Regions from separate parts of the Kitasatospora sp. NPDC048407 genome, predicted to be linked through region 2. Evidence: predicted binding sites of a transcription regulator. Region 2 holds the regulator's gene; the other holds the start of a gene.

Region 1 (14,908 bases), on a different contig from region 2:
CCCCCACCCGCGTCGCGCCCCGTGCGCCCCCTGTGTCTCTTCCGCACCACTCCGGCGACCGAAAACGACCGGTCCCGACCGGTCCGTCACCGGTGATCGTCCGAAGCCTGCCGCACCCCTGTCCAAGCGCTCCGTGCGCCTGCTAACCTCTGCGCGCTCTTCATGCCATCACAACGGGGGGATCCGAAATGACCACGCCCGATCCGACCAACCCCTACGCCCAGCCGCCGCAGGCCCCCTACGGCCAGGCCACCCCGCCCCCGGCCCCGTACGGCCAGCCGCCGCAGGCCCCGCCCGGCCAGTTCGGCGCACCCCAGACTCCGTACGGCCAGCCCCCGCAGGCCCCCTACGCCCAGGCCGCCCCGCCGCAGGCCCCGTACGGCCAGCCCGGCCAGCCCCCGGCCCCGTACGGCCAGGCCCCATACGGCCAGCCCGGCCAGGCCGACCAGTCCGCCCCGGCCGAGGGCCAGCCCTGGGGCGCGGGCGTCCCGGTGGCCGGCGCCAACGCCGGCCCGAAGAACGTGCCGCTCGCGCTGCTGGCCGGCGTCGGCGTCACGCTGGCCTGCGGCCTGCTGTACGGCTTCATCGCCAAGGCCACCGACCGCGAGTTCGTCTGGCTGGTGCTCGGCATGGCCGCCGCCATCGGCACCACCCTCGGCAAGGTCGGCGGCAAGCACCCGCTGCTGCCGCCGCTCGGTGGGCTGCTCACCGTGGTCGGCCTGTTCTTCGGCGAGATCTTCGGCATCGCCCTGATCGCCCACGAGCACACCAGCATGTCGGTGACGACCCTGCTCTTCGACCACTTCTCCCTGCTGGTCGACGTCTGGAAGGAAGCCTTCGACCTCTTCTCGGTGCTGTTCATCGTGCTCGGCGCGTTCCTGGGCGTCAGCATGACCGTGAAGTCCGGCAAGTCCTGACGCCACATCGAAAAATGGCCCCCGCCGTATGGCGGGGGCCCTTTTCCGTATCAGCGGAGTCAGCGGAGCGATCAGTGGCCGGAGTTGACCGTGACCTCGACCCGCTGGAACTCCTTGAGCTCGGTGTAGCCGGTGGTGGCCATCGCCCGGCGCAGCGCGCCGAACAGGTTCATGGTGCCGTCGGGGGTGTGCGACGGGCCGGCCAGGATCTGCTCGGTGGAGCCGACGGTGCCCAGGTGGACCCGCTTGCCGCGCGGCAGCTCCTCGTGGACGGCCTCCATGCCCCAGTGGTAGCCCTGGCCGGGCGCGTCGGTGGCGCGGGCCAGCGCGGCACCGATCATCACCGCGTCCGCGCCGCATGCGACGGCCTTCGGGATGTCGCCGCTGTAGCCGACGCCGCCGTCCGCGATCACGTGCACGTAGCGGCCGCCGGACTCGTCCATGTAGTCGCGACGGGCCGCCGCGACGTCCGCCACGGCGGTCGCCATCGGCACCTGGATGCCCAGCACGTTGCGGGTGGTGTGCGCGGCGCCGCCGCCGAAGCCGACCAGCACGCCGGCCGCGCCGGTGCGCATCAGGTGCAGCGCGGCGGTGTAGGTGGCGCAGCCGCCGACGATCACCGGGACGTCCAGCTCGTAGATGAACTGCTTCAGGTTCAGCGGCTCGGCCGCACCCGACACGTGCTCGGCGGAGACCGTGGTGCCGCGGATCACGAAGACGTCGACGCCGGCGTCGACCACGGCCTTGGAGAACTCGGCGGTGCGCTGCGGCGAGAGCGCCGCGGCGGTGACCACACCCGAGTCACGGACCTCCTTGATCCGCTGCTTGATCAGCTCGGCCTTGATCGGCGCGGAGTACACCTCCTGCAGGCGCCGGGTCGCGTCCGCCTCGTCGGCGATCGACGCGATCTCCTCCAGCAGCGGCTGCGGGTCCTCGTACCGCGTCCACAGGCCTTCCAGGTTCAGCACGCCCAGGCCGCCCAGCTGCCCGATCGCGATCGCCTGCTGGGGCGACACCACGCTGTCCATCGGCGCCGCCAGGAACGGCAGTTCGAACCGGTAGGCGTCGATCTGCCAAGCGATCGAGACCTCCTTCGGGTCACGCGTACGGCGGCTGGGGACGACGGCGATGTCGTCGAAGGAGTACGCCCGGCGGCCGCGCTTGCCTCGCCCGATCTCGATCTCAGTCACTTCGAGCCCTTCTGCTGCTTTCCATCTCCCGACCGGGTCACCCCGGTCGCCCCCCAAGTATCCCGTACGACCCCTTTGCCCCCCGACAGGGGCGCACCGAACACCGGAGCCGCCCGGCCCGCAGGGTGAACTGCGGGCCGGGCGGCTCCGGTGGGACTCGGGTCAGCGCGCGTTGTAGTTCGGCGCCTCGACCGTCATCTGGATGTCGTGCGGGTGGCTCTCCTTGAGGCCCGCCGAGGTGATCCGGACGAACCGGCCCTTGGTCTGCATCTCCTCGACCGACCCGGCACCGACGTAGCCCATGGTCTGGCGCAGGCCGCCGACCAGCTGGAACAGCACCGCGGACAGCGGGCCGCGGTAGGGCACCTGGCCCTCGATGCCCTCGGCGATCAGCTTCTCGTCCGAGGAGACCTCGGCCTGGAAGTAGCGGTCCTTGGAGAAGGACTTGGCCTGGCCGCGGGTCTGCATCGCGCCCAGCGAGCCCATGCCGCGGTAGGACTTGAACTGCTTGCCGTTGATGAACAGCAGCTCGCCCGGCGACTCCTCGCAGCCGGCCAGCAGCGAGCCCAGCATCACGGTGTCGGCGCCGGCGCACAGCGCCTTGCCGATGTCACCGGAGTACTGCAGGCCGCCGTCGCCGATGATCGGGACGCCCGCGTCCTGGCAGGCCTGCGCGGCCTCCCAGATCGCCGTCACCTGCGGCACGCCGACGCCGGCCACCACGCGGGTGGTGCAGATCGAGCCGGGGCCCACGCCGACCTTCACGCCGTCCACGCCCGCGTCGATCAGCGCCTGCGCGCCGTCCCGGGTGGCGACGTTGCCGCCGACCACGTCGACCGACACGGCGGACTTGATCTTCGAGATCCAGGACAGCGCGTTGTGCGAGTGACCGTGCGAGGTGTCCACCACCAGGAAGTCCACGCCCGCGCCGACCAGCGCCTGGGCGCGGTCGAACGCCTCGGCGGACGCACCGACCGCGGCACCGACCAGCAGCCGGCCCTCGGCGTCCTTCGCGGCGTTCGGGTACTTCTCCGCCTTGACGAAGTCCTTGACGGTGATCAGGCCCTTGATCCGGCCCTCGTCGTCGACCAGCGGCAGCTTCTCGATCTTGTGGCGGCGCAGCAGCGCGATCGCGTCCTCGCCGGAGATGCCGACCTTGCCGGTGATCAGCGGCATCGGCGTCATGATCTCGGCGACCTTGCGGCTGCGGTCGGTCTCGAAGGCCATGTCACGGTTGGTGACGATGCCCAGCAGCTTGCCGTCCGGGCCCGCGACCGGCACGCCGGAGATCCGGAACCGGGCGCACAGCGCGTCGGCCTCGGCCAGCGTGGCCTCCGGGCCGACCGTGATCGGGTCGGTCACCATGCCGGACTCGGAGCGCTTCACCAGGTCGACCTGGTTGACCTGGTCCTCGATCGACAGGTTGCGGTGCAGGACGCCGACGCCGCCCTGCCGGGCCATCGCGATCGCCATCCGGGACTCGGTGACCTTGTCCATCGCCGCCGACAGCAGCGGGATGTTGACCCGCACGTTCCGGGAGATCCGCGAGGAGGTGTCGACCTGGTTGGGCAGCACCTCGGAGGCCCCGGGCAGCAGCAGGACGTCGTCGTACGTGAGTCCGAGCATCGCGAACTTCTCGGGTACGCCGGCGGCGTTGTAAGACATGGGGAACCTTCCGTGGCGGGCCGTCGTTCTGCGCACGGGCGCCAGGGCTCTCTCGGCCGCCAAGCCCGGCGTTCGGTCGATCCTCCAACCGAGGACCGCGCACACCGGAGAAACTTTGGCGACCCGACCAGGCGCCGATACCCCATGGTACTGGTGCCGCGGGGTGCGTCGTCGCGCCCTCTTGACAACGCGCGCGCCCCCGCGCTTCTTCCCCCCGCGCGAACCGGCTAGCCGGACTCCTCGGCCAGCGCCCGCAGCCGCGACAGCGCCCGGTGCTGGGCCACCCGCACCGCGCCCGGCGACATGCCGAGCACCTCGCCGGTCTCCTCCGCCGACAGCCCGTCCGCCACCCGCAGCAGCACCAGCTCGCGCTGCCGGGCCGGCAGGTTGGACAGCAGTTCCTTGATCCACGCGGCGTCGCTGGACAGCAGCGCCCGCTCCTCCGGGCCGAGCGAGTCGTCCGGCGTCTCCGGCAGGTCGTCCGGCGGGATCACCGTCGAACCGGGCCCGCGCATCGCGGCCCGCTGCAGGTCGGCGATCTTGTGCGCGGCGATCCCGTACACGAAGGCCTCGAACGGGCGGCCGGTGTCCCGGTAGCGGGGCAGCGCGCACAGCACCGCGACGCACACCTCCTGCGCCACGTCGTCCACATGGTGCCGGGCCCCGCCGGGCAGCCGCAGGAGCCGGCCCCGGCAGTAGCGCAGTGCCAGCGGCAGCACGTAGCCGAGCAGCGCCTCGATCGCCGGACCGTCCCCACGCACCGCGGCCGCGACCAGCGCGGCCTCCTCGGGCGACGTCACACCCGCGTTCTGCGGACGGCCACCCGCACCCGACGCACCGTCGGATCCCGCCGACCGGCCCTCCGATGCCGACGACGGACCGGCAGCCGCACCCTCGGGGGCGGGCTGTGCCGGATCGGTCCCGGCGGCCTCCTCGTCGTCATGCATCGGTCCATGGTGCCTGGTCGGACCGGAAAACGCGGCACCGCGTCCGGACTTGTGCATCGGAACGTTATGCGTCGCCGGGTGCACCGTGCCGCCTCCCCTGCCTGTCCGCTGGTCCCCGAGGTGCTCCACTACTCCATGGTGCAGCCTCGGGACCACAACGTCACACGTCCGAGCGAGCGCAGTTGTCGCCGCACCCGCTCAGCGGACCAGGCCCCAACGGAAGCCGAGCGCCACCGCGTGCGCGCGGTCCGAGGCGCCGAGCTTCTTGAACAGCCGCCTGGCGTGCGTCTTCACGGTGTCCTCGGACAGGAACAGCTCGCGGCCGATCTCCGCGTTGCTGCGGCCGTGGCTCATCCCCTCCAGCACCTGGATCTCACGGGCCGTCAAGGTCGGTGCGGCGCCCATGTCCGGGCTGCGCAGCCGGCGCGGCGCCAGGCGCCAGGTCGGGTCGGCCAGCGCCTGGGTGACGGTGGCCCGCAGCTCGGCGCGCGAGGCGTCCTTGTGCAGGTAGCCGCGGGCCCCGGCGGCGACCGCGAGGGCCACACCGTCCAGGTCCTCGGCCACGGTGAGCATGATGATCCGGGCGCCCGGGTCGGCCGAGAGCAGTCGGCGGACCGTCTCCACTCCGCCCAGTCCGGGCATCCGAACGTCCATCAGAACGAGATCGGAACGGTCGGCCACCCAGCGGCGGAGGACCTCCTCACCGTTCGTCGCAGTGGTCACCCGGTCCACGCCGGGTACGGTCGCCACCGCACGGCGCAGCGCCTCCCGGGCGAGCGGGGAATCGTCGCAGACGAGTACGGATGTCATGACCGTCCTCCGCAGCTGATCCGCGTCACGTTGAGCCTCCTGGCTGGTACGAACCTCTCCGACACGGCCGCCTTGGACGGACTCCGTTCCGATCGCCTCGCTCCGCGACCGATCCCGATGTCCCGCGCCTGCTGACCGCCTCCGTACATCCAACGACCGTCACTCGAATGAGTTACGGCTTCAGGTCCATCTCCACCACTGTACGTGGCCAACCCATCACACAAGAGCCACCTCGCGGTGCACACGCCGCACTTTTGTGCAGCTCGCGCGCGGTGCCCGCGCCACGCACGCCTTCCGGCCGGGACCCGCGCCCCTTCGGACATCCGATCGGGGAAGGGTGCGACTTAAAACCTATTGCACCGTTTGTCCGTTTTTATAGCTTCCGTTAGGTCATTGACTGTTGTGTCGGTCTGTGGGTGACTTGTCCGTGTAGTTGGGTGTAAGTCATATTTCCAGGTGTCCGTATCGGTCCCGCGCAGCCTCGCCGGACAACCACGGCCGAGCCGCCAGGTCCCGCGCCCTCGAAGGGAATGAGCCATGGCAGATTTCTCCCGCCTCCCAGGCCCCAACGCAGACCTCTGGGACTGGCAGCTCTCCGCCGCCTGCCGCGGCGTCGACAGCTCGCTGTTCTTCCACCCCGAGGGCGAACGCGGCGCGGCCCGGACCTCCCGCGAGGCGAGCGCCAAGGAGGTCTGCATGCGCTGCCCGGTACGCGCCCAGTGCGCGGCCCACGCCCTGGCCGTCCGCGAGCCCTACGGGGTGTGGGGCGGCATGACGGAGGACGAGCGCGAGGAGCTGCTCGGCCGCTCCCGCAACCGGCTGGTCCAGGTCCCGCTGGCGATGCCGCAGACCGTCCGCCACTGAGCACCCGGTGAGCGGCCGCGCGTACTCCCTGCCGCCGCACCGACTCTTCGAGTAACTGAAAAAACGTTTCTTCGTATACGCTGCGGCGCCCCGCCCCAGGCCGGCGCCGCGTCCGTTCCCGGACCCTTCCGCGAACGCCTCAGCGGGCCGCAGCCGCCGCCGCGAGCTGGTCCAACATCAGCTCCACCGCCGGAACCCCCGCCAGGTCCGGCAGGGTCAACGCCACCACCTCGCGCCGCGCGGGCTCACCCGACGCCACCCGGACCGGCACCGCCACCACTCCCGGATGCCGCACCGACTCCAGCGCCAGCCCCGGCAGCACCGCCACCCCCAGACCCGCGCCCACCAGGCCCACCACCGCCGGGTAGTCGTCGGTGGCGAACTCGATCGACGGAGCGAAGCCCGCGTCCGTGCACAGCTCCACCAGGTGCCCCCGGCACTGCGGACAGCCCGCGATCCACTGCTCCTGCGCCAACTCCGCGAGATCCACCGGCTCGCCCTCGCCCCGGCCCGCCAGCGGATGCCCGGCCGGCACCAGACCCACCAGCGGATCGTCCAGCAGCGGCCGCACCACCAGCTCCGACCAGTCGTTCGCCGCGGCCGTCGCCGCCGCCTCCAACGTCGCCTCCGCGCGCGCCTCGCGCAGCGTCGCATGCGGGGACGGCAGGCTCAGACCGCCCTGCGAATCCGGGTACCGGAACGCCAGCGCCACCTCGCACTCCCCGCCGCGCAGCATCGCCAACGCCTGCGGGGGCTCCGCCTCCACCAGCGAGACCCGCACCCCCGGGTGCGCCGCCCGCACCTGCGCCACCGACCGCGGCACCAGCGTCGAACTCGCCGTCGGGAACGAGACCAGCCGCACCCGGCCCGCCCGCAGCCCCGCGATCGCCGCGACCTCCTCCTCCGCGGCCGACAGCCCCGCGAGGATCCCGTTCGCATGCTTCAACAGCACCCGCCCGGCCTCGCTCAGCTGCATCTCCCGCCCCGACCGCACCACCAGCGGGGTGTCCACCGCCTTCTCCAGCGCCTTCATCTGCTGACTCACCGCAGGCTGAGTGCACCCCAGCTCCCGCGCCGCAGCAGAAAAGGACCCGGTCCGGGCGACGGCATGCAGAACACGGAGGTGGCGGGCTTCGATCACGCCATCAACCTTAGAGGGAGAGTGAGGGTGCGAATCCAGGGGAGCGGGAGGGTGCGCAATCAGGGGCGCGTGGGGGTACCTCCCAGCCCCCAAGGGCTGGGGGAGAGCTGCGCGACCAGCCGTGCACCGTCCGCACTCGACCACCATCGTCCAGCCCCACCCGCCTCCGCCCACGCGAAAGGGGCGCGAGGAACCGGCGGTCCCAGCCTCGCACTACGAGAGTGCATGGCCGGTCGCGCAGTTCCTCGCGCCCCTGGGGCTGCTGCCCCTAACGCCTAGCTGTCAGCAGACGCTCAGTGGCTGTGGCCGTGCCCACCGTGCGAGTGGCCGTGGCCCGCGCCCTCTTCCTCTTCCTTCTTCTCGACCACGAGGGTCTCGGTGGTGAGGAGGAGGGAGGCGATGGAGGCGGCGTTCTCCAGGGCGGAGCGGGTGACCTTGACCGGGTCGATGACGCCGGCCTTGACCAGGTCGCCGTACTCGCCGGTGGCGGCGTTGTAACCCTGGCCCGGCTCGAGCTCGGAGACCTTGGAGGTGATGACGTAGCCCTCGAGGCCGGCGTTCTGGGCGATCCAGCGCAGCGGCTCGACCAGGGCGCGGCGGACCACGGCGACACCGGTGGCCTCGTCGCCGGACAGGCCGAGGCCGTCCTCCAGGACCTTCGCGGCGTGCACCAGCGAGGCGCCACCACCGGCGACGATGCCCTCCTCGACCGCGGCGCGGGTCGCGGAGATGGCGTCCTCCAGGCGGTGCTTGCGCTCCTTGAGCTCGACCTCGGTGGCCGCGCCGACCTTGATCACGCAGACGCCACCGGCCAGCTTGGCCAGGCGCTCCTGCAGCTTCTCGCGGTCCCAGTCGGAGTCGGTGTTGGCGATCTCGGCCTTGATCTGGGCCACGCGGCCGGCGACCTCGGAGGAGTCACCGGCGCCGTCGACGACGATGGTCTCGTCCTTGGTGACGGTGATGCGGCGGGCGGAGCCCAGCACGTCCAGGCCGACCTGGTCGAGCTTGAGGCCGACCTCCTCGGAGATGACCTGGCCACCGGTCAGGGTGGCGATGTCGCCGAGGATGGCCTTGCGGCGGTCACCGAAGCCGGGGGCCTTGACCGCGACCGCGTTGAAGGTGCCGCGGATCTTGTTGACCACCAGGGTGGACAGCGCCTCGCCGTCGACGTCCTCGGCGATGATCAGCAGCGGGCGGGAGCCGCCGGCCTGCAGGACCTTCTCCAGCAGCGGCAGGAGCTCCTGGATCGAGGAGATCTTGCCCTGGTTGATCAGGATGTACGGGTCCTCCAGGACGGCTTCCTGGCGCTCCGCGTCGGTGACGAAGTACGGCGACAGGTAGCCCTTGTCGAACTGCATGCCCTCGGTGAACTCGAGCTCGACGCCGAAGGTGTTCGACTCCTCGACGGTGATGACACCGTCCTTGCCGACCTTGTCGATCGCCTCGGCGATCAGCTCGCCGACCTGGGTGTCCTGCGCGGAGAGGGAGGCGACGGCGGCGATGTCGTCCTTGCCCTCGATCTCGCGGGCGACCGACAGCAGGTGCTCGGAGACGGCGGCGACAGCCTTGTCGATGCCCTTCTTCAGGGCGGCCGGGCCGGCGCCGGCGGCGACGTTGCGCAGACCCTCGTTGACCAGGGCCTGGGCCAGCACGGTGGCGGTGGTGGTGCCGTCACCCGCGACGTCGTTGGTCTTGGTGGCGACCTCCTTGACCAGCTGCGCGCCGAGGTTCTCGTACGGGTCGTCGAGCTCGACCTCGCGGGCGATGGTCACACCGTCGTTGGTGATGGTGGGGGCGCCGAACTTCTTGTCGATGACGACGTTGCGGCCCTTGGGGCCGATGGTCACCTTGACGGTGTCGGCCAGCTTGTTGACGCCGCGCTCCAGCGAGCGGCGGGCATCCTCGTTGAACTGCAGGGTCTTCGCCATGGTCCCGTTTCCTCAGGGTGTGGTCTGCGTACGTGGAGCAACAACCGCGCCCCGGGCCCCTGTCAGTGCTGACACGGATCCGGGGCGGGCTGGGGACGTCTTACTTCTCGATGATGGCGAGAACGTCGCGAGCCGAGAGGACGAGGTACTCCTCGCCCTGGTACTTCACCTCGGTGCCGCCGTACTTCGAGTACAGGACGATGTCACCGACGGCGACGTCGAGCGGCAGACGCTGGCCGTCCTCGAAGCGGCCCGGGCCGACAGCCAGGACGACACCCTCCTGGGGCTTCTCCTTGGCAGTGTCCGGGATCACCAGGCCGGAGGCGGTGGTGGTCTCGGCGTCGAGCGGCTGGACCACAATGCGGTCCTCGAGCGGCTTGATGGCAACCTTGCTGCTGGTGGTCACGTCCGAGCTCCCCTTCGGAGATTACGGGGTTGTCTATCAGGTAGGTGGGCGAGGGTGCGCAGCTGCCGTCGCGGGGGTCAGGCACGCATCTTCGCGTTAGCACTCCCCCTGGGGGGAGTGCCAGGAACGACCTTAGGTCGCCGTTAGCACTCAGTCAACCAGAGTGCCAATGACGCCGTGTCGGATGTCGGCACCACACCCCCCGATTGAGTGCCGGTACTCAGGCGGCGGCGCCGGCCCGGGCGCCAGGATCGGCGCATGACGAAGACTCGACGCCCCGCAGGGCAGGACGTGTTCCACGCGGTGTGGATGGTGGCCGCGGAAGTGCCGCTGCTGGCCATGCTGCCGGGCATGCTGACCTGGGCGAAGTTCAGCTACGTGTGGGTCGCCGACCCTTCGGTCTTCGGCCCGCCGGGGCAGGTGCTCGGGGCGTTCTCGCTGATGCTGGCCGCGTCGGGACTGCTGCTCGCGCTGATGGTGCTGGCGACCGGCCTGGTGCTGCCGGCCCGGCGGGGACTGCGGATCGCACCGCTGGCGCTGCTGACGGTGGGGCCGCTGCTGGCGGTGGCGGCGCACTCGGTGCTGCGCCTCTGATCCTTCCGGGTTGATCACGGGGCGAGCGGGGCGGGGACAATGGTGGTGTGGAGATCGAGTCGTTCCGGGCGCTGCTGACCGAGCAGGGGCAGGCGCTGCTGGCGGAGTTGCGGGAGTTCACGGCGGACCAGGAGCTGGCGCTGGCGACCCGGCTGCGGCGGGATTACCCGGCGGAGCTGGTGCGGGCCGCGTTCGAGCAGGCGCGGTTGCGGCAACGGGCGGAGGCGAAGTTCGGGGCGGACGCCCGGTCGATGTACTTCACCCAGAACGGGGTGGAGCAGGCGACCCGGCGCAGTGTCGCCGAGTGGCGGGCGGGTCGGTTCGCGGCGCTCGGGGTGAAGCGGTTGGCGGACCTGTGCTGCGGGATCGGCGGGGACGCGATCGCGCTGGCCCGGGCCGGGATCGCGGTGCTGGCGGTGGACCGGGACGAGCTGACCTGCGAGGTGGCGCGGGCGAACGCGGCGGCGCTGGGCGTGGCGGAGCTGGTGGAGGTGCGCTGCGCGGACGTCGCGGACATCGACACGGACGGCTTCGACGCGGTGTTCACCGACCCGGCGCGGCGCACCTCGCGCGGGCGGGTGTTCGATCCGGAGGCGTATTCGCCGCCGCTGTCCTGGGCGGTGGAGGCGGCCCGGCGCACCCCGTTCGGCGCGTTGAAGGTGGCGCCGGGGATCCCGCACGAGCTGGTGCCGGAGGGTGCCGAGGCGGAGTGGGTGTCGGACCGGGGCGAGGTGAAGGAGGCGGTGCTGTGGTTCGGCACCGGGGCCGCCGAGCCGTACCGGGCGACGGTGCTGCCGGGCCCGCACTCGCTGACGGGCGGCGCGCTGCCGGATCCGCCGGTGGGCGCGGTGGGCCGGTACCTGTACGAGCCGAACGGCGCGGTGATCCGGGGCCGGATGGTCGCCGAGGTGGTGCGGCTGACGAACGGCCGGCTGCTCGACCCGATGATCGCGTACGTCACCTCGGACGAGCTGCACCCGACGCCGTACGCGCACGCCTACGAACTGTCCGACGTACTGCCGTACAACGTCAAGAAGTTGAAGGCGCTGGTGAAGGAGCGCCGGATCGGCACCGTGGTAATCAAGAAGCGCGGGGCGTCGGTGGTGCCGGAGGAGCTGCGACGGCAGCTGAAGCCGTCCGGGCCGAACTCGGTGACGGTGATCGTCGCCCGTACCGAGGCCGGCCCGGTGATGATGCTGGGTCAGCCGACGGGCTTGGCGATGTAGTCGTCGAGGCGGGCGACCGCGAAGCCCTGTTCCTGGATGCGGGCGAGCATCTCGCCGAACATCGAGGTCATGCTCTCGCCCTTGAGCTCGGACGGGCCGCGGAAGTGGGCGAGGATGATGTCGCCGTTCTTCAGCTTCTTGTCGGCGGACTGGTACTGCATGTCGTGGATCTGCATGGACTCGCGCCACAGCACGATGGCGCGCGGGCCGCACTCCTGCACCGAGGTGTTCAGGGTGGGGGTGTTGGCGCCGTCGCCGAACGGCGGGCGGAACAGGTACGGGGCGGTGCCGTACTGCTCGGTGAGGGCGGCCTGGTCGTCGCAGATCTCGGACTTCTGCTTGGCGGCCGGGATCTTGCTCATCACCGGGTGGTCGACGGTGTGGTTCTGAATGGTGTTGCCGAGCGCCTGCAGCGGCTTGAAGTAGGCGTAGTCGTTCTTGACGATGTCCTTGGTCAGGAACATCGTGATCGGCACCTTCAGGTCGGTCAGCATCTGGACGAACTTGGGGTCCTTCTCGGCCCCGTCGTCGATGGTGATGAAGACGACCTTGTCCTGGGTGGGGATTTCGCTGAACACCGGCACGGTGCCGGTCTTGGTCAGCTTGATCGGCTTGTCGGCGGGCGCCGCGGGCGCCTTGGCCATCGGCTTGAGGCCCCACTTCGCCCATGCGGCGTCCCCGGCGGTGTCCTGCGCGGGCGCCGACGCGGGGGCGGACGAGCCGCCCGAGGACGCGGCGGAGGGCTGCGCGGGGGCTGCGGACTTCGTGGCGGGCGCGGAGCTGCCGCACCCGCTGGCCGCCAGCAGCACGGCGAGCGCGCCCAACCCGTACCCGATCCGGGCCCTCTTCTTCACCGGTGTCCCCCGCTCTCAGCTCTACAGGCGTGTCGATGTTCAGGACGAACGCTACCTGCCCCGCGGTTGCCTACCCGACGTCCGTCCGGGTGAAGGTCCAGTGGTGCACCGGCCGGGACAGCAGCCCCGCCGGGGGCGCCGGGACGGGCTGCGGCTCGCCCGTCCACAGCGCGATCATCAGCACCCGGTCACCGGGTGCGGTGAACAGTTCGACCCGCTCCAGGCCGGCCGCCCCACGCACCGCGGGGAGCGCGAACTCCCGCGCCCAGGCGTGCAGTTCGCTCCCCCGCCCGTCGGCCGCGCGGGCCTCCCACATGGCCGCCAGGGTCACTTCAGCGCCTCGGCGGCGTGCGCGTGGAAGTCCGTGTGCGGCACGTGCGTCTCGGTGACCGGCAGCGAGGAGTCCGCCGACAGGTCGAACGCCGACGGGGTGCGGTCGCGCCAGACCATCTCGGCGCCGAGCGCGGCCACCATCGCGCCGTTGTCGGTGCACAGGCCCGGCCGCGGCACCCGCAGCACGATGCCCGCCTTGTCGCAGCGCTGCTGCGCCATCTCGCGCAGCCGGGAGTTCGCGGCGACGCCGCCGCCGATCATCAGGTGGTCGACGCCGTTGTCCTTGCACGCCCGCACGGCCTTGCGGGTGAGCACGTCGGTGACGGCCTCCTGGAAGGACGCGGCGACGTCCGCCACCGGCACCGGCTCGCCGGCCCGCCGCTTGGCCTCGACCCAGCGCGCCACGGCAGTCTTCAGGCCGGAGAACGAGAAGTCGTACGCCGGGTCGCTCGCGCTGCTCAGGCCGCGCGGGAAGGCGATCGCCTTGCCGTCGCCCTCGCGGGCCATCCGGTCCACCACCGGCCCGCCGGGGAAGCCCAGGCCGAGAACGCGCGCGACCTTGTCGAACGCCTCGCCGGCCGCGTCGTCGATGGTCGCGCCGAGCGGCCGCACGTCGGAGGTGATGTCACTGCTGAGCAGCAGTGAGGAGTGCCCGCCGGAGACCAGCAGCGCCATGGTCGGCTCGGGCAGCCGGCCGTGCTCCAGCTGGTCGACGCAGATGTGCGAGGCCAGGTGGTTGACGCCGTACAGCGGCTTGTCCAGCGCCCACGCGTACGCCTTGGCGGCGCTGACGCCGACCAGCAGCGCACCGGCCAGGCCGGGGCCGGCGGTGACGGCGATGCCGTCCAGGTCGCTCGCCTTGATGCCGGCGGTGTCCAGCGCGCGCTGGATGGTGGGGACCATCGCCTCCAGGTGCGCCCGGCTCGCGATCTCCGGGACGACGCCGCCGAACCGGGCGTGGTCGTTCACCGAGGACGCGACCGCGTCGGCGAGCAGCGTGGTGCCGCGGACGATGCCGACGCCGGTCTCGTCGCAGGAGGTCTCGATTCCGAGGACGAGCGGTTCGTCAGCCATTGTGATGATCCTTCAGATCGCTTGCATCGCTTGCCAGGTGGTCCAGACGCATCACCAGTGCGTCCACGTTGGCGGGCTGGTAGTAGCCCCGCCGGATGCCGACCGGCTCGAACCCGAACCGCTCGTACAGCTGCTGCGCGCGCAGGTTGTCCACCCGCACCTCCAGCAGCAGCTCGGCGCAGCCGCGCCGGACCGACTCCTCGATCAGCTCGGTCAGCAGCATCGCCCCGAGGCCCGCCCCCTGGTGCCCGGCCTCCACCGCGATGGTCTGCACGTCGCCGTCCGCCCCGACCACCATCAGCCCGGCGTAGCCGACCAGCGTGTCGTCCTCGCCGACCGCCACCACGTAGTGCCGGCTGCCGCCCGGGTGCGCCTCGGCCAGCTCGGACCAGTACATCCCGCGCGACCAGGCGTCGTCGGGGAACAGCAGGTGCTCCAGCGCCATGACGGGCTCGATGTCCCACCAGCGCATGGGACGCAGCGAGAACCTAGCCACGGCCGGAGAGTCCCGTGCGCGTCACGCCGGAAGCACCGCCTTGTAGCCGGCCGGCACCTGCGCGTCCGGGCGCCGCAGGTACAGCGGGGCGTTCGGTAGCAGCTCGCGGCCGGCCGCCAGCTCGCGGACCGCGAAGTCGGCGAGCGCGCCGGCCGACACGTGCTCGGGGCCGCTCGCCGCCGGCAGGCCGTACAGCAGCGCGCCCGCGCCGACCGTCCGCCCGCCGGGCTCGATCTCCGCCGGACGGTCCACCGAGGGCCCGGAGATCCGGGTGCCGGACGCGTCGTAGGAGGCCCAGTAGACCTCCTTGCGGCGTGCGTCGGTGGCCACCGAGAACGCCTCGTCCAGGCCCTCGGTGCGGGCCTGGTGGGCGATCGCGTCGAGGGTGCAGACGCCGTGCACCGGCAGGCCGAGCGCGTCGCCGAGCGCGGCGGCGGTCACCAGGCCGACCCGCAGGCCGGTG
Region 2 (14,908 bases):
TCGTAGCCGTCGGGGAGGGTGCGCACGAAGCGGTCCACGTGCGCGGCCTTCGCCGCCGCGATCACCTGCTCGCGGGTGGCGGACTCGGCACCGTAGGCGATGTTCTCGGCGATGGTGCCGCCGAACAGCCAGGTGTCCTGGAGCACCATGCCGATGCCGGAGCGCAGCTCCTCGCGGGACATCGCGGCGATGTCCACGCCGTCGAGGGTGATCCGGCCGCTGCTGACCTCGTAGAAACGCATCAGGAGGTTGACCATGGTGGTCTTGCCGGCACCGGTTGGGCCGACGATAGCCACGGTGTGGCCGGGTTCGACCTTCAGGGAGAGGCCCTCGATGAGCGGCTTCTCCGGGTCGTAGCGGAAGGAGACGTCCTCGAAGGCGACGCGGCCGTGCACCTCGGCGGGGCGCTCCGGGCGCTGCGGCTCGGGGGACTGCTCGTTGGCGTCGAGCAGTTCGAAGACCCGCTCGGCGGAGGCCACACCCGACTGCACCAGGTTGGCCATCGAGGCGACCTGGCTGAGCGGCTGGCTGAACTGACGGGAGTACTGGATGAACGCCTGGACGTCACCGATGGACAGCGCACCGCTGGCCACCCGCAGACCGCCGACCACCGCGACCAGCACGTAGTTGATGTTGCCGACCAGCATCATCGCGGGCTGGATGATGCCCGAGATGAACTGCGCACGGAAGGAGGCTTCGTAGAGTGCCTGGTTCTCCTGCTGGAAGAGGTCCTTGGCCTCCTGCTGGCGGCCGAAGACCTTCACCACGCTGTGCCCGGTGAACATCTCCTCGATGTGGGCGTTCAGCTTGCCGGTGGAGCCCCACTGCTTGATGAACTGAGGCTGGGCCCGCTTGCCGACCTTGGCGGCGACCACCACCGAAACGGGAACGGAGATCAGTGCGATCAGAGCCAGCAGAGGGGAGATCCAGAACATCATCATCAGCACGCCGACGATGGTCAGCAGGGAGTTGACGACCTGTCCCATGGTCTGCTGCATCGACTGCTGGATGTTGTCGATGTCGTTGGTGACCCGGCTCAGCACCTCGCCGCGCGGCTGGCGGTCGAAGTAGCTGAGCGGCAGCCGGGCCAGCTTCGCCTCGGCCTCCTCGCGCAGCCGGAACACCGTGCGGTTGATCGCCAGCGCGCTCAGCCGGCCCTGGACCACACCGAACACCACGGCGGCCAGGTAGATACCCAGCACCCAGAGCAGGATGGTGCCGATGGCGCCGAAGTCCATGCCCTGGCCGGGGGTGAAGTCGATCGAGGCGAGCAGGTCGGCGATGTTGCCCTCGCCCCTGGCGCGCAGGCCTTCGAGCACGGCCTGCTTGCTCGGGGCGCCGGTGAAGCGTGGTCCGGTGGCTCCGGCGACGATCAGGTCGGTCGCCTTGCCGAGCACCCAGGGGCCGGCCACCGCACAGGCGACGGAGAGCGCGCCGAATCCGAGCACGCTGAGGATCAGGTTGCGCTCGGGCTTGAGCATGCCGAGCAGGCGCTTGGCGGAGCCGCCGAGGTCCTTGGCCTTCTCGGTGCCCTGGGCGCCCGCGAAGCGCGCGGGTCCGGGCCCGCCGCGGCGGGCGGCCGCCTCCTGCGAGGTGGAGACCGGCTCCTGCTCCGCCTCGTTCGCTCCGGCTCCGGCACTGGCCTTGGCCAGGTCGGGCTTGGCGGGCTTCGATCCGGTCGTTCCGGCACCGGCCTTGGTCAGGTCGGGCGTGTTCGCCACAGGCTCGGTCACGTCGGGCTCGGTCACGTCGGGCACGGCCACGTCGGGCTCGGTCACGTCGGGGCTGTCGGGGGTGGTCACGCCGCGGCCTCCTGCTCGGTGAGCTGGGAGAGCACGATCTCCCGGTACGTCGGGCTGTCGGCCATCAGCTCCTGGTGGGTGCCGGTGCCGACGACGGCGCCCTCGTCGAGGACGATGATCCGGTCGGCGTCGCGGATGGTGGAGACGCGCTGGGCGACGATCACCACCGTGGCGTCCGCGGTCTCCCCGCTGAGTGCGGCGCGCAGCCGGGCGTCGGTGGCGTAGTCGAGGGCCGAGAAGGAGTCGTCGAACAGGTAGATCTCGGGCTTGCGGACCAGGGCCCGGGCGATCGCCAGGCGCTGACGCTGGCCGCCGGAGAGGTTGGTGCCGCCCTGCGCGACCGGGGCGTCCAGGGCCTCGGGGAGCTTCTCCACGAAGTCCTTGGCCTGGGCGATTTCCAGGGCGTGCCAGAGTTCCTCGTCGGTGGCCTCGGGCTTGCCGTAGCGCAGGTTCGAGGCGACGGTGCCGGAGAACAGGTACGGCTTCTGCGGGACGAAGCCGATGACCTCGGACAGCTTCTGCGGGTCGATGTCGCGGACGTCCACGCCGTTGATCAGCACCTCGCCACCGGTGGCGTCGAAGAGCCGAGGGACGAGTCCGAGCAGGGTGGTCTTGCCGGCGCCGGTGGAGCCGATCACGGCGGTGGTCTCGCCGGGCCGGGCGGTCAGGTCGATGCCGCGCAGCACGGGCACCTCGGCGCCGGGGTAGCGGAAGTCGACGCCGCGCAGCTCCAGCGTGCCGTGGGCGCGCAGTTCGGTGACGGGGGCGAGCGGCGGGACGACGCTGGAGGGAGTGCTCAGCACTTCCTGGATGCGCTCGGCGCAGACCTCGGCGCGCGGCACCATCATGAACATGAAGGTGGCCATCATGACGCTCATCAGAATCTGCATCAGGTAGGAGAGGAAAGCGGTGAGCGCGCCGATCTGCATGCTGTTGCTGTCGATGCGCTGCGCGCCGAACCAGAACACGGCGACGCTGGAGATGTTCACCACGCCCATGACGATCGGGAACATCAGCGACATCAGCCGGCCGACCCGCAGCGAGTAGTCGGCGAGTTCGCCGTTGGCGCCGGTGAAGCGCTGCTTCTCGTGGTTGTCCTTGACGAAGGCGCGGATGACCCGGATGCCGGTGATCTGCTCGCGCATGATCCGGTTGACCGTGTCGATGCGCTCCTGCATGCCGCGGAACTGCGGCCGCATCTTGCTGACCAGCACGGTGACGACGATGCCCAGCGCCGGCACCACGGCCAGCAGCAGGCCGGACAGCGGCACGTCCTGGTTGAGCGCCATGATGATGCCGCCGACGCACATGATCGGCGCGGCGACCATCAGCGTGAAGGACATCATCGCCAGCATCTGGACCTGCTGGACGTCGTTGGTGGTGCGGGTGATCAGCGAGGGCGCGCCGAACTGGTTGAGCTCGCGGGCGGAGAACTCCTGCACCTGGGAGAACACCCCGGCGCGCAGGTCGCGGCCGACGGCCATCGCGGTGCGGGCGCCGTAGTAGACCGCGCCGATCGAGCAGACGGCCTGGGCGAGCGAGACGCCGACCATCACGCCGCCGACCCGCAGGATGTACCCGGTGTCGCCCTTGAGGACGCCGCTGTCGATGATGTCGGCGTTCAGCGTCGGCAGGTACAGCATGCCGATGGTGGAGATCAGCTGGAGCAGTACCAGCACTGTGATGTCGCGGGAGTAGGGGCCGAGGTGGGCCCGTAGGAGTCTGAAAAGCACCGTGACACTCTCGTCGTCGAGTGGGACGCGCGCATCCCAAATTCGGGTACTTGTGAAAAAGCTTCACCCGTTGACCGGGCCTGCACTCTGAGCCTGCGCTGTGCCTGCACTTCCGCCCCGTGAGTGTGCCAGCTCACGTCACCCCCTTACGGAACGGCTTTTCACCCCCTAGGCTGCTGAATGCCCTCTTGTTACTCACCGGTTAAGTCGGTTGCCGGCCGCCCCCACGGCCGTCGCTTACCCACTCTCGGTCCACCCGTCCCCGGAGGTCCTCGTTGAGTTCCGCGCAGTCCATGATCGAGCGGCGCCCGCCCTCCGTGGCGCACCTTCTGCTCAGCAGGGTAAAGGCCACTCCGAACGGTGAGGCCTACCGATACCCGGTCCCGGTGGACGAGCAGGCCGCGGACAGCGCGCCGGGTGCGGAGCAGTGGCGGTCGCTGACCTGGGCGCAGGCGAACGAGCGGATCCGCGCGGTCGCGGCCGGCCTGATGGCGCTGGGCATCCGGGCCGAGGACCGGGTGGCGATCGCCTCCGCCACCCGGATCGAGTGGATCCTCGCCGACCTGGGCAACATGTGCGCCGGCGCGGCCACCACCACGGTCTACCCGAGCACCAACTCCGACGAGACTGCGTTCATCCTGGCCAACTCCGGCAGCCGCGCGCTGTTCGCCGAGAACGCCGGCCAGCTGCGCAAGGCCGTCGAGCAGAAGCCCGAGCTGCCCGCGCTGGAGTACGTGATCCTGTTCGACCAGGCGGGTGAGGACGCGCCGCAGGCCGAGGGCCTTACGGTGCTGACGCTGGCCGAGCTGGAGCAGCGCGGCGCCGCGTACCTGAAGGAGAACCCGGACGCCGTCGACAAGGCGATCGATTCACTGGACAAGGAACAGCTCGCCACCCTGATCTACACCTCCGGCACCACCGGCCGCCCCAAGGGCGTGCGCCTGGTGCACGATTGCTGGTCGTACGAGGGCGTGGCGCAGGAGGAGAGCGGGCTGCTGCGCTCGGACGACGTGCAGTTCATGTGGCTGCCGCTGTCGCACGTGTTCGGCAAGACGCTGATCTCCGGCCAGATCGCCACCGGCCACGTGATGGCGGTGGACGGCCGGGTGGACCGGATCATCCACAACCTGCCGGTGATCCGTCCGACCCTGATGGCGTCCGCGCCGCGGATCTTCGAGAAGGTCTACAACGGCATCGCCGGCAAGGCCCGGGCCGAGGGCGGCGCCAAGTACAAGATCTTCCTGTGGGCGGCGAAGGTGGCCCGCGACTACGCGCAGACCATCCAGGCCAACAAGATCGCGCACGGCCACGAGAGCGCCCCGCTGGGCCTGCGGCTGCAGCACGCGCTGGCCGACAAGCTGGTGTACACCAAGATCAAGGCGGCGTTCGGCGGCCGGCTGCGCGGCGCGGTGTCCGGCAGCGCGGCGCTCGCCCCGGAGATCGGCTACTTCTTCAAGGGCGCGGGCGTCCCGGTGCTGGAGGGCTACGGCCTGACCGAGACCTCGGCCGGTTCCACCGTGAACCGGGCGGAGGACTTCCGGGTCGGCACGGTCGGCCTCCCGCTGCCCGGCACCGAGGTGCGGATCGCCGAGGACGGCGAGATCCTGCTGCGCGGCCCGGGCGTCATGCGCGGCTACCACGAGATGCCCGAGCAGACCGCCGAGGTGCTGGAGTCGGACGGCTGGTTCCACACCGGCGACATCGGCGAGCTCGGCGCGGGCGGCTACCTGCGGATCACCGACCGCAAGAAGGACATGTTCAAGACCTCCGGCGGCAAGTACGTCGCGCCGAGCGAGGTCGAGGGCAAGTTCAAGGCGATCTGCCCGTTCGTCAGCAACATCCTGGTGATCGGCAACGGCCGCAACTACTGCACCGCGCTGATCGGCCTGGACGAGACGGTGATCATGCCGTGGGCGGCCGAGCACGGCATGGCGGGGAAGTCGTACGCCGAGGTGGTGGAGGCCCCGGCCACCGTGGAGCTGATCGACGGCTTCGTGAAGCGCCTCAACGGCGAGTTGCAGCGCTGGCAGACGATCAAGAAGTTCGCCCTGCTCCCGCGCGACCTGGACATCGAGCACGGCGAGCTCACCCCCAGCCTGAAGATCAAGCGCCCGGTGGTGGAGAAGACCTACGCCGACCGGGTGACCGCGATGTACGCGGGTGCCAACGAGGCCTGAGCACCCACGGTTCCGGTACGGCCTTCGGACTTTCGCGGGCCGTACCGGACAATGGGCGCATGCCCTCCGCACTTCCCGACGGCGAACCCGTGCCGTCCGACGGTTCGCTGCCCGCCCACGCCCTGGACGGACTCGGCGCCCGGCCGTTCGGTTTCTACCTGCACGTGCCGTACTGCGCCAGCCGCTGCGGCTACTGCGACTTCAACACCTACACCGCCACCGAACTGCGGTCCTCGGGCACCGTTGCCTCGCAGGACACCTACGCCGACAACGTGATCGCCGAGATCCGGCTGGCCCGGCGCATCCTCGGTGACGCCGAGCTGCCGGTGCAGACGGTGTTCCTCGGCGGCGGCACGCCCACCCTGCTGCCCGCCCGCGACCTGGTGCGGATGCTGGCCGCGCTGCGCGAGGAGTTCGGCCTCGCGGAGGGCGCGGAGGTCACCACCGAGGCCAACCCGGAGTCGGTGGACCCGGCGTACCTGGCCGAGCTGCGCGAGGGCGGCTACAACCGGATCTCCTTCGGCATGCAGAGCGCCCGCCCGCACGTGCTGCGGATCCTGGACCGCCACCACACCCCGGGCCGCCCCGAGGCGTGCGTCGCCGAGGCCCGCGAGGCCGGCTTCGAGCACGTCAACCTGGACCTGATCTACGGCACCCCCGGCGAGACCGACCAGGACTGGCAGGCCTCGCTGGACGCCGCGATCGGCGCCCGCCCCGACCACGTCTCCGCGTACTCGCTGATCGTCGAGGACGGCACCCGGCTGGCCGCCCGGGTCCGGCGCGGCGAACTGCCGATGATCGACGACGACGTGCACGCCGACCGCTACCTGATGGCCGAGCAGGCGCTCGCCGCCGCCGGGTACGCCTGGTACGAGGTCTCCAACTGGGCCACCACGCCCGAGGGCCGGTGCCGCCACAACGAGCTGTACTGGACGGGCGCCGACTGGTGGGGCGCCGGCCCGGGCGCGCACAGCCACGTCGGCGGGGTCCGCTGGTGGAACGCCAAGCACCCGGCCGCGTACGCGCAGGCGCTCGCCGAGGGCCGCACGCCCGCGCTCGGCCGCGAGGTGCTGGCCGGTGAGGACCGCCGGGTCGAGCGGATCCTGCTGGAGCTGCGCCTGGTCGAGGGCTGCCCGCTCGACCTGCTCACCGACACCGGCCGCAAGGCCGCCGACCGGGCCCTCGCCGACGGCCTGCTGGAGCCGGGCCCGTACGCGGACGGCCGGGCGGCGCTGACGCTGCGCGGCCGACTGCTGGCCGACGCGGTGGTCCGCGACCTGGTCGACTGAGCCGCGCCACCCGGTCCCGGGCGTCAACCTGACGATCGGGGAGTCGGGCGGGCGTGAAACGCTCCGGCGGGCTGCGGCCAAGTACTCGGTGAAGGGACCCGCCGGGTCCCCCGACCGAGGAGGGACGCATGCGCATCCGTGAGCATCCACGCCACGAAGCGCGACCCGAGGGCCGTCCACCGGAGCTGACCACTCCGGACGGCTTCGGCGCGTTCTACCGCCTGCACGTCAACGCCATACTCGACTTCGTCACCCGCCGGGTCAGCGATCCCCACCTGGCGGCCGACCTCACCGCGGACATCTTCGTCGCCGCGCTGGAGGCCGCCGGCAGCTACCGGCCCGAGCGCGGCACCGCGATCGGCTGGCTGTACGGCATCGCCCGGTACGTCATCGCGGGGTACCGGCGCGGCGACCACCGCGAACGCCGGGCGATCGGCCGGCTGTCCGGCCGCCGGCTGCTCGACGAGGAGGACATCCTCGCCCTGGAGGAGCGGATCGACGCCCAGCGGGCCGTCCGTGATCTCGCGCAGCGGCACGCCGGGCTCAGCGCCCCGCTGCGGGAGGTGCTCGACCTGGTCGTCATGGACGGCCTGACCACCGCCGAGACCGCGCAGGTGCTCGGCATCTCGCAGGCCACCGTCCGGGTGCGCATGCACCGCGCCCGGCGGCTGCTCGGTGCCGAACGCCGCCCCGCCCGCAAGGACCTGCCGAGGCCGGGCCCGCTGCTGCCCCGCCCCGCCGCCCCCGCCGACCCGATGATCGAGGTGGCCTCGTGACCAGCTCCGACCGAACCCCGTCCACCAGCAACTTCGAGCGCAGGCTCGGCGAGGAACTGGCCGTCCTCGCCGCCGAACGCGAGCCCGCCCGCCGCCCGGGACTGCTCCGCCGCCGCCCGGTACTGGCCGCACTCGCGGTCGGCGCGGCCGCCGTGGCCACCGCGCTGGTGCTGCCCGTGGCGCTCGGCGGCGAGCACGGCGGCACCGCCGCGTACGCGGTGACCAGGGAGCCGGACGGCACCATCGCGCTGCAACTGCGCGACCCGGCGGGCCTGCCGGACATGGTCGCCACCCTGCAGCGGTACGGCGTGCCGGCGGCCGGGATCGAGGAGGCCAGGACGCCCGAGGAGTGCACGCTGCCGGAGCCGGCCGGGACCCGCGCCCAGCCCGACCTGGTGCAGCCCGGCGACGGCCCCGGCATGGTGCGGATCGACCCCAAGCTCGTCCCGCCCGGCTCGACGGTGCTGCTGACCGCGGGCCGGGCCGAATTCCCCGGCGGGGCGTTCACCACCTTCCGGGCCGTGGTGGTGGAGTCCGTGCCCGACTGCGTGCCCGCGACGCGGATCGTGGTGGGGCAGGCAGTCGACCCGTCCGCCCTGCCGAGCCCGACGCAGACCGTCCTGCCGTCGGCGGTGTCGAGCTGAGTGGCTGTCAGGCAGTGCCGGACTGAGTGACGAAGTCGATCAACTCCTCGACCCGGCCGAGCAGTTCCGGCTCCAGTTCCTTCCAGCCGTCCACCGAGGCGAGGATCCGCTTCCAGGCGGCGGAGGTGTCCACCGGCCAGCCGAGACGGCGGCAGATGCCCTCCTTCCACACCTCGCCGCGCGGCACCTCGGGCCAGGCCGCGAAGCCGAGGCCGGCCGGTTTGACGGCCTGCCAGATGTCGACGTACGGGTGGCCGACGACCAGCACGTGGTCGCCGGTCACCTGTGCGGCGATCCGGTGCTCCTTGGTGCCGGGCAGCAGGTGGTCGACCAGGACGCCCAGCCGGCGGCCCGGGCCGGGGGCGAACTCGGCGACGATCGCGGGCAGGTCGTCGACGCCCTCCAGGTACTCGACCACCACGCCCTCGATCCGCAGGTCGTCGCCCCAGACCCGTTCGACCAGTTCGGCGTCGTGCCGGCCCTCGACGTAGATCCGCGACTCGCGGGCCACCCGGGCGCGCGCCCCGGGCACCGCTATCGACCCGGACGCCGTCCGCCCCGGCCCGCGCCGCGGGGCCGGTCCGGTCGGCCGGACCAGCGTCACCACCCGTCCATCCAGCAGGAATCCGCGCGGCACCAGCGGAAACACCCGGTGCTTGCCGAACCGGTCCTCCAGCGTGACGGTGAATCCCTCCGCGGTCCGTTCGCACCGCACCACCGCCCCGCAGAACCCGGTCGCCGCATCCTCCACCACCAGATCCCGCTCCGCCGCCACCTCCGGCGCGGGCTGCTGCCGCTTCCACGGCGGGGTCAGATCCGGCCCGTACTCCCTGCTGCGCATGCCCCGCAGTCTACGAAACCGCCCCCGACGGTCCGTCAGCCGAGGTACGGCGCGGCCGTCGACAGCACCTCGGCGATCCGCTCCCCGACCGCCGCCCCGTGCGGCAGCGCCCGCACCTCCGCGCCGCCCCACTGCGGGCGCACGCCCCGGACCGCCAGCAGGTGCACCACCCGCAGCGTGCGCAGGGTGTTGGACACTTCGGCCGGCACCGGCCCGGGCTCTCCGCCGGCGAACACCTCGGCCACCGCGTCCAGCCAGCCGACGGCCTGGCACTCCGTCAGCTCGGGCCGGGTCAGGGTCAACGCGAGCGCGCAGCCGAGCCGGTCGTCCTCCATCGCGTCGAAGACGTGCCCGGTCGGGGCGAGCAGCCGGGCCGTGCCGAGCGCCAGCAGCGGCTCCGGGTCGACGTCCGGGTGCTGCCCGAACGCGCCCAGCAGGTCGGCGCCGTGCGCGACGGCGTGAAGCCAGCCCAGCGCGGGGTGGTGCCCGCGCAGGTCGGTCTCGGCGGGGTACCAGCGGGCGAACGCGGCGAGCCACTCGGCGCGCAGGCTGCCGGTTCGCACGATGCGGCCCAGGACCAGCGGCGCGAACGTCCGGGCCTGGATCTCGGGGTCCCCGAAGCGGTCCGCCATCGCGTCGCCGAGCGCCAGTCGGCGTTCCTCGGCCAGCCCGGGTATCCAGCCGGCCAGCCGGGAGTACGCGCGCTCGTCGCGCTCCACCGGGTCGGGCGAGCGCAGCGCCTCGCGGACGGCGGCCAGCTCGGCCTCGGACGGATCACGGTCGGGCAGGGCGGTCCAGTCGGTCACGGACGACCACCCTGGGGCGGAGCCTCAGTCGTCCAGGCCGGGGGCGCCCCAGACCGGGAACCAGCGGGAGAGGTCGGACTCGATGCGCAGGTCGTTGCGGAGCAGGTTGGAGATCTCGATCTCCAGGGGGTTGTTGCGCTTCTCCTGGCCGGGGAGCTTGCACATCGGGTAGAAGGTGCCGCGCTTGTACAGGTAGACCAGGCCCAGCGAGCGGCCCTCGCGGTCGCGGAAGGCGACGATCGAGCAGAGCAGTTGCGGGCCGAAGCCGTTGGCCTCCAGCTCGCTGTTGACCGCGTGCAGGTCGTTGACCAGGTCGGGGAGTTCGTCGGGGGTGTGGCGGGCGAGCAGCCAGGAGTAGCCGTAGTTGTCGCGGGAGGCTTCGACGGGGGTGCCGCCGCGTTCGGTGTCCGCGTCGAGCAGGGCCCGGACCTGGGACTGGACCTCGGCGAAGGCGCCGCCCTCGACGGCGGCGAAGCACACCGAGCCGAGGCCGGTGGGGAGGAAGCCGGTGGCGGCCTGCAGGGTGAGCGCGGCCGACGGGATGCCGAACAGCTGGTCGAGGTCCGGCTTCACCGGCTTGCTGCGGCCGAACAGGGCGTCCAGGAATCCCACGGGGCGAGCTCCTTGATCAAGGGTGGAAGGCGGTCACTGCCCGAGCAAGGCGGTCACTGCCCGAGCTGGGAGGAGATCTTCGACAGCTGTGCGAGCCGCTGCTCCAGCGACGGGTGGGTGGAGAACAGCTGCGCGGCGGTCTCCTTGGCGCTCAGCGCGGGCGCGAAGTAGAAGGCGTTGTACGGCTGGGCCTTGCGCAGGTCCTCGGTCGGGATGGCGGCGATCTGCCCGGTCACCTTGGTCAGCGCGGAGGCCAGTGCGCTGGGGCGCCCGGTCAGCTGGGCGGCGGCCCGGTCGGCGGCGAGCTCGCGGTAGCGGGAGAGCAGCCGGGTGAGCAGGAAGCTGATCGCGTACACCACCATCGAGACCAGCGGGACGATGATCATCGCGATCGCGGCGTTGGAGTCGTTGCTGTTCCGGTTGCCGCCGCCCATCATTCCGCCGTACAGCGCGATCCGGGTCATCGCGCCGGCCAGCACGCCGAGGAATCCGGCCACCGTCATCACCGCGACGTCGCGGTGCGCGACGTGCGAGAGCTCGTGGGCGAGGACGCCCTCCAGTTCCTCCGGTTCCAGCCGGCGCAGCAGGCCGGTGGTCACGCAGATCACCGCGTTTTCCGGGTTCCGGCCGGTGGCGAAGGCGTTGGGCATGTCGTTGTGGGCGACCGCGACGCGCGGCTTGGGCATGTCGGCGAGCGCGCACAGCCGGTCGACCGCGCCGTGCAGCTGCGGGAACTCCTCGGGGGAGACCGGGTGGGCGCCCATCGCCCGTTCGGTGATCTTGTCGGAGAACCAGAACTGGGCGACGAACAGGCCGCCGGAGATCAGCACCACCAGGGGCCAGGCACCGCGCAGCAGCACGATCAGCAACCCGGTGAAGCCGACATAGAGCAGGCCGATCAAGAACATGGTGGTGACCATCCGGCCGGTCAGGCCGCGGTCGGGGGTGAACCGGGAGTGCTGCCGTGAGGCCGACATCGCTGCTCCTCCTTCGCCGTCTTCGCCTTCGATGCTGCCACCGGCGGGGCCCGCAGGCACCATCCGAAACGATGGGAATCCGATGGGAATGCGGTCGCGTCGGCCCGCGGGAGCCGGTCGGCGCGGTTTTCGGTCGAGGATCACGTCGGCGGACCGTTCCTGCCATCAGGCCCGGGCCGTACACTGGCAGGTACGGTTCTGGCACTCTGCCCAGTTGAGTGCCAGAGAGGATCGACCACCGGTTCAACGGACGACGACGGAGGTGCGTGCACATGCCGGACGACGGCAAGCCCGACGGCCGCCTGATCGACACGCGCCCGTCCGTGCGCCCGTTGGACGAGCGACGGCTGGCCGTGCTCCGCGCGATCGTGCAGGACTACGTGGGCACCGAGGAGCCGGTCGGCTCCAAGGCCCTGGTGGAGCGCCACAACCTGGGCGTCTCACCGGCCACGGTGCGCAACGACATGGCCGCGCTGGAGGACGACGGGTTCATCCACCAGCCGCACACCAGCGCGGGCCGGATCCCCACCGACAAGGGCTACCGGCTGTTCGTCGACCGCCTCGCCGAGGTGAAGCCGATGACGCCCCCGGAGCGCCGGGCGATCCGGCACTTCCTGGAGGGCGCGGTCGACCTGGACGACGTGGTGGCCCGTACGGTGCGGCTGCTGGCGCAGCTGACCCGGCAGGTCGCGGTGGTCCAGTACCCGTCGCTGACCCGCTCCACCGTGCGGCACATCGAACTCGTCTCGCTCACCCCGACCAAGCTGATGCTGGTGCTGATCACCAACACCGGCCGGGTCGAGCAGCGGATGGTGGACTGCCCCGGCCCGGTCGGCGAGACCGTGCTGGGAGACCTGCGGGCCAGGCTGAACGGCATGGCGGGCGGCTGTCGGCTGCCCGAGGTGCCGACCCTCCTGGAGGACCTGCCGGCCAGTTTCGAGCCGGCCGACCGGCCCTCGGTCAGCACCGTGCTGACCGTGCTGTTCGAAACGCTCGCCGAACAGAACGAGGAACGGATCATGCTGGCGGGCACCGCCAACCTGACCCGGTTCAACCACGACTTCCCGCTCTCCATCCGTCCGGTGCTCGAGGCACTGGAGGAGCAGGTGGTGCTGCTGCGCCTGCTGGGTGAGACCGGGGACTCGGCGATGACGGTCCGGATCGGCCACGAGAACGCCTATGAAGGCCTGAATTCCACGTCGGTGGTCTCCGTCGGTTACGGTTCGGGCGACCAGAGCGTGGCAAAGCTGGGTGTGATCGGTCCGACCCGGATGGATTACCCGGGCACAATGGGGGCGGTGCGAGCGGTGGCGCGATACGTCGGCCAGATCCTGGACGAGTCATAACAAGGCTGCGTGAGACCGTCACGCAGTTCTCGCAAGCACTTCTAGAGGCGGAACAAACCGGAGCATTTGGTGGCCACGGACTACTACGCGGTACTCGGCGTCCGACGCGACGCGGGGCAGGACGAGATCAAGAAGGCGTTTCGGCGCCTCGCCCGTGAACTGCACCCGGACGTCAACCCGGACCCGAAGACGCAGGAGCGGTTCAAGGAGATCAACGCCGCCTACGAGGTGCTCTCCGATCCGCAGAAGCGTCAGGTGTACGACCTCGGCGGCGACCCGCTGTCGCCGAACGGTGGCGGTGCGGGCGGCTTCGGGGCCGGAGCGGCCGGCTTCGGCTTCTCCGACATCATGGACGCCTTCTTCGGCGCCGCGACCGGCCAGCGCGGCCCGCGTTCGCGCACCCGCCGCGGGCAGGACGCGATGATCCGACTGGAGATCACCCTGGAGGAGGCCGCGTTCGGCACCACCAAGGAACTCCAGGTCGACACCGCCGTCACCTGCACCACCTGTAACGGCGAGGGCGCCGCGCCGGGTACCTCCGCGCAGACCTGTGACATGTGTCGCGGCAAGGGCGAGGTCTCCCAGGTCACCCGGTCCTTCCTGGGCCAGGTCATGACCTCCCGGCCCTGCCCGCAGTGCCAGGGCTTCGGCACCGTCGTCCCGACCCCGTGCCCCGAGTGCGCGGGCGACGGCCGGGTCCGGGCCCGCCGCACCCTCACGGTGAAGATCCCCGCCGGTGTCGACAACGGCACCCGGATCCAGCTGGCCGGCGAGGGCGAGGTCGGCCCCGGCGGCGGCCCCGCCGGCGACCTGTACGTGGAGATCGCCGAGACCAGCCACGCCGTCTTCCAGCGCCGCGGTGACGACCTGCACTGCACCGTCACCATCCCGATGACGGCCGCCGCACTCGGCACCCAGGTGCCGCTGCAGACCCTGGACGGCCTGGAAGAGGTCGACATCCGGCCCGGCACCCAGTCCGGCCAGTCGATCCCGCTGCACGGCCGCGGCATCACCCACCTGCGCGGTGGCGGCCGGGGCGACCTGATAGTGCACGTCGAGGTGCAGACGCCCACCAAGCTCGACCCGGAGCAGGAGGAGCTGCTGCGGCGGCTCGCCATGCTCCGCGGCGAGGAGCGGCCGTCCGGCCAGTTCGCACCCGGCCAGCAGGGCCTGTTCTCCCGGCTGAAGGACGCCTTCAACGGCCGGTGAGACCCGTTCCTTTCCGGGCCGGGAGTGGTGCACGCCGCCGCTTCCGGCCCGGGTTTTTTTGTTGTTCTTTCCGCGAGAGGGTTCCTGTTCCGATGACCGCACCGGTGTTCGTCGTCGACGACCTGGCGGGCGCCGCCCCCGGCGCCACCGTCCGCCTCGACGGCCCCGAGGGGCGGCACGCCGTCGCCGTCAAGCGCCTGGAGCCCGGCGAGGCCGTCACCCTCGCCGACGGACACGGCCGCGGCGCGGACGGCACCGTCGTCGCGGTGCACGGCAAGGACGCGCTGGACGTGCTGGTCGCCGCCGTACGCGAGGAGGCCGCGCCCGCGCCCCGGATCACCGTCGTCCAGGCGCTGCCCAAGGGCGACCGCGGCGAACTCGCCGTCGAGACGATGACCGAGGCCGGCATCGACGCGGTGGTGCCGTGGGCGGCCTCCCGGTGCATCACCCAGTGGAAGGGCGAGCGCGGCACGAAGGCGCTCGCCAAGTGGCGGGCGACCGCGCGCGAGGCGGGCAAGCAGGCGCGACGGCTGCGCTTTCCCGAGGTGCACGACCTGATGACCACGCGGCAGTTGCTTCCGCTGCTGTCGAAGGCCACCTTCGCCGCTGTCCTGCACGAGGAAGGTTCGCTGCCGCTGGCCACGGCGGAGCTTCCCGCCTCCGGCGAGATCGTGCTGATCGTCGGGCCGGAGGGCG

Evidence for each region. Region 2 encodes HrcA, which represses chaperone genes, less so after heat shock. Its sites were predicted from a motif close to TTNGCACTCNGNNNNNCNGAGTGCNAA; they were not measured.
Region 1: the regulator HrcA is predicted to act here: its motif matches at 10,012-10,038, upstream of groES (co-chaperone GroES).

The regions. Positions count from the first base shown of each region.
Region 1 covers NZ_JBICXW010000027.1:53,459-68,366, forward strand. Annotated here, with positions in the region: gene ACGFWJ_RS32380 (hypothetical protein) at 189-917, shown strand; gene ACGFWJ_RS32385 (GuaB3 family IMP dehydrogenase-related protein) at 989-2,107, opposite strand; gene guaB (IMP dehydrogenase) at 2,270-3,772, opposite strand; gene shbA (RNA polymerase sigma factor ShbA) at 4,000-4,719, opposite strand; gene ACGFWJ_RS32400 (response regulator transcription factor) at 4,918-5,529, opposite strand; gene ACGFWJ_RS32405 (WhiB family transcriptional regulator) at 6,067-6,393, shown strand; gene ACGFWJ_RS32410 (LysR family transcriptional regulator) at 6,533-7,534, opposite strand; gene groL (chaperonin GroEL) at 7,828-9,462, opposite strand; gene groES (co-chaperone GroES) at 9,563-9,868, opposite strand; gene ACGFWJ_RS32425 (hypothetical protein) at 10,127-10,462, shown strand; gene ACGFWJ_RS32430 (methyltransferase domain-containing protein) at 10,510-11,688, shown strand; gene ACGFWJ_RS32435 (polysaccharide deacetylase family protein) at 11,664-12,542, opposite strand; gene ACGFWJ_RS32440 (hypothetical protein) at 12,613-12,858, opposite strand; gene tsaD (tRNA (adenosine(37)-N6)-threonylcarbamoyltransferase complex transferase subunit TsaD) at 12,870-13,949, opposite strand; gene rimI (ribosomal protein S18-alanine N-acetyltransferase) at 13,942-14,421, opposite strand; gene tsaB (tRNA (adenosine(37)-N6)-threonylcarbamoyltransferase complex dimerization subunit type 1 TsaB) at 14,467-14,908, opposite strand, start outside.
Region 2 covers NZ_JBICXW010000004.1:35,652-50,559, forward strand. Annotated here, with positions in the region: gene ACGFWJ_RS10265 (ABC transporter ATP-binding protein) at 1-1,652, opposite strand, end outside; gene ACGFWJ_RS10270 (ABC transporter ATP-binding protein) at 1,799-3,535, opposite strand; gene ACGFWJ_RS10275 (AMP-dependent synthetase/ligase) at 3,811-5,712, shown strand; gene hemW (radical SAM family heme chaperone HemW) at 5,772-7,001, shown strand; gene ACGFWJ_RS10285 (RNA polymerase sigma factor) at 7,130-7,777, shown strand; gene ACGFWJ_RS10290 (hypothetical protein) at 7,774-8,421, shown strand; gene ACGFWJ_RS10295 (DUF3097 domain-containing protein) at 8,429-9,262, opposite strand; gene ACGFWJ_RS10300 (DUF2785 domain-containing protein) at 9,298-10,068, opposite strand; gene ACGFWJ_RS10305 (hypothetical protein) at 10,093-10,680, opposite strand; gene htpX (zinc metalloprotease HtpX) at 10,734-11,657, opposite strand; gene hrcA (heat-inducible transcriptional repressor HrcA) at 11,930-13,003, shown strand; gene dnaJ (molecular chaperone DnaJ) at 13,073-14,212, shown strand; gene ACGFWJ_RS10325 (16S rRNA (uracil(1498)-N(3))-methyltransferase) at 14,305-14,908, shown strand, end outside.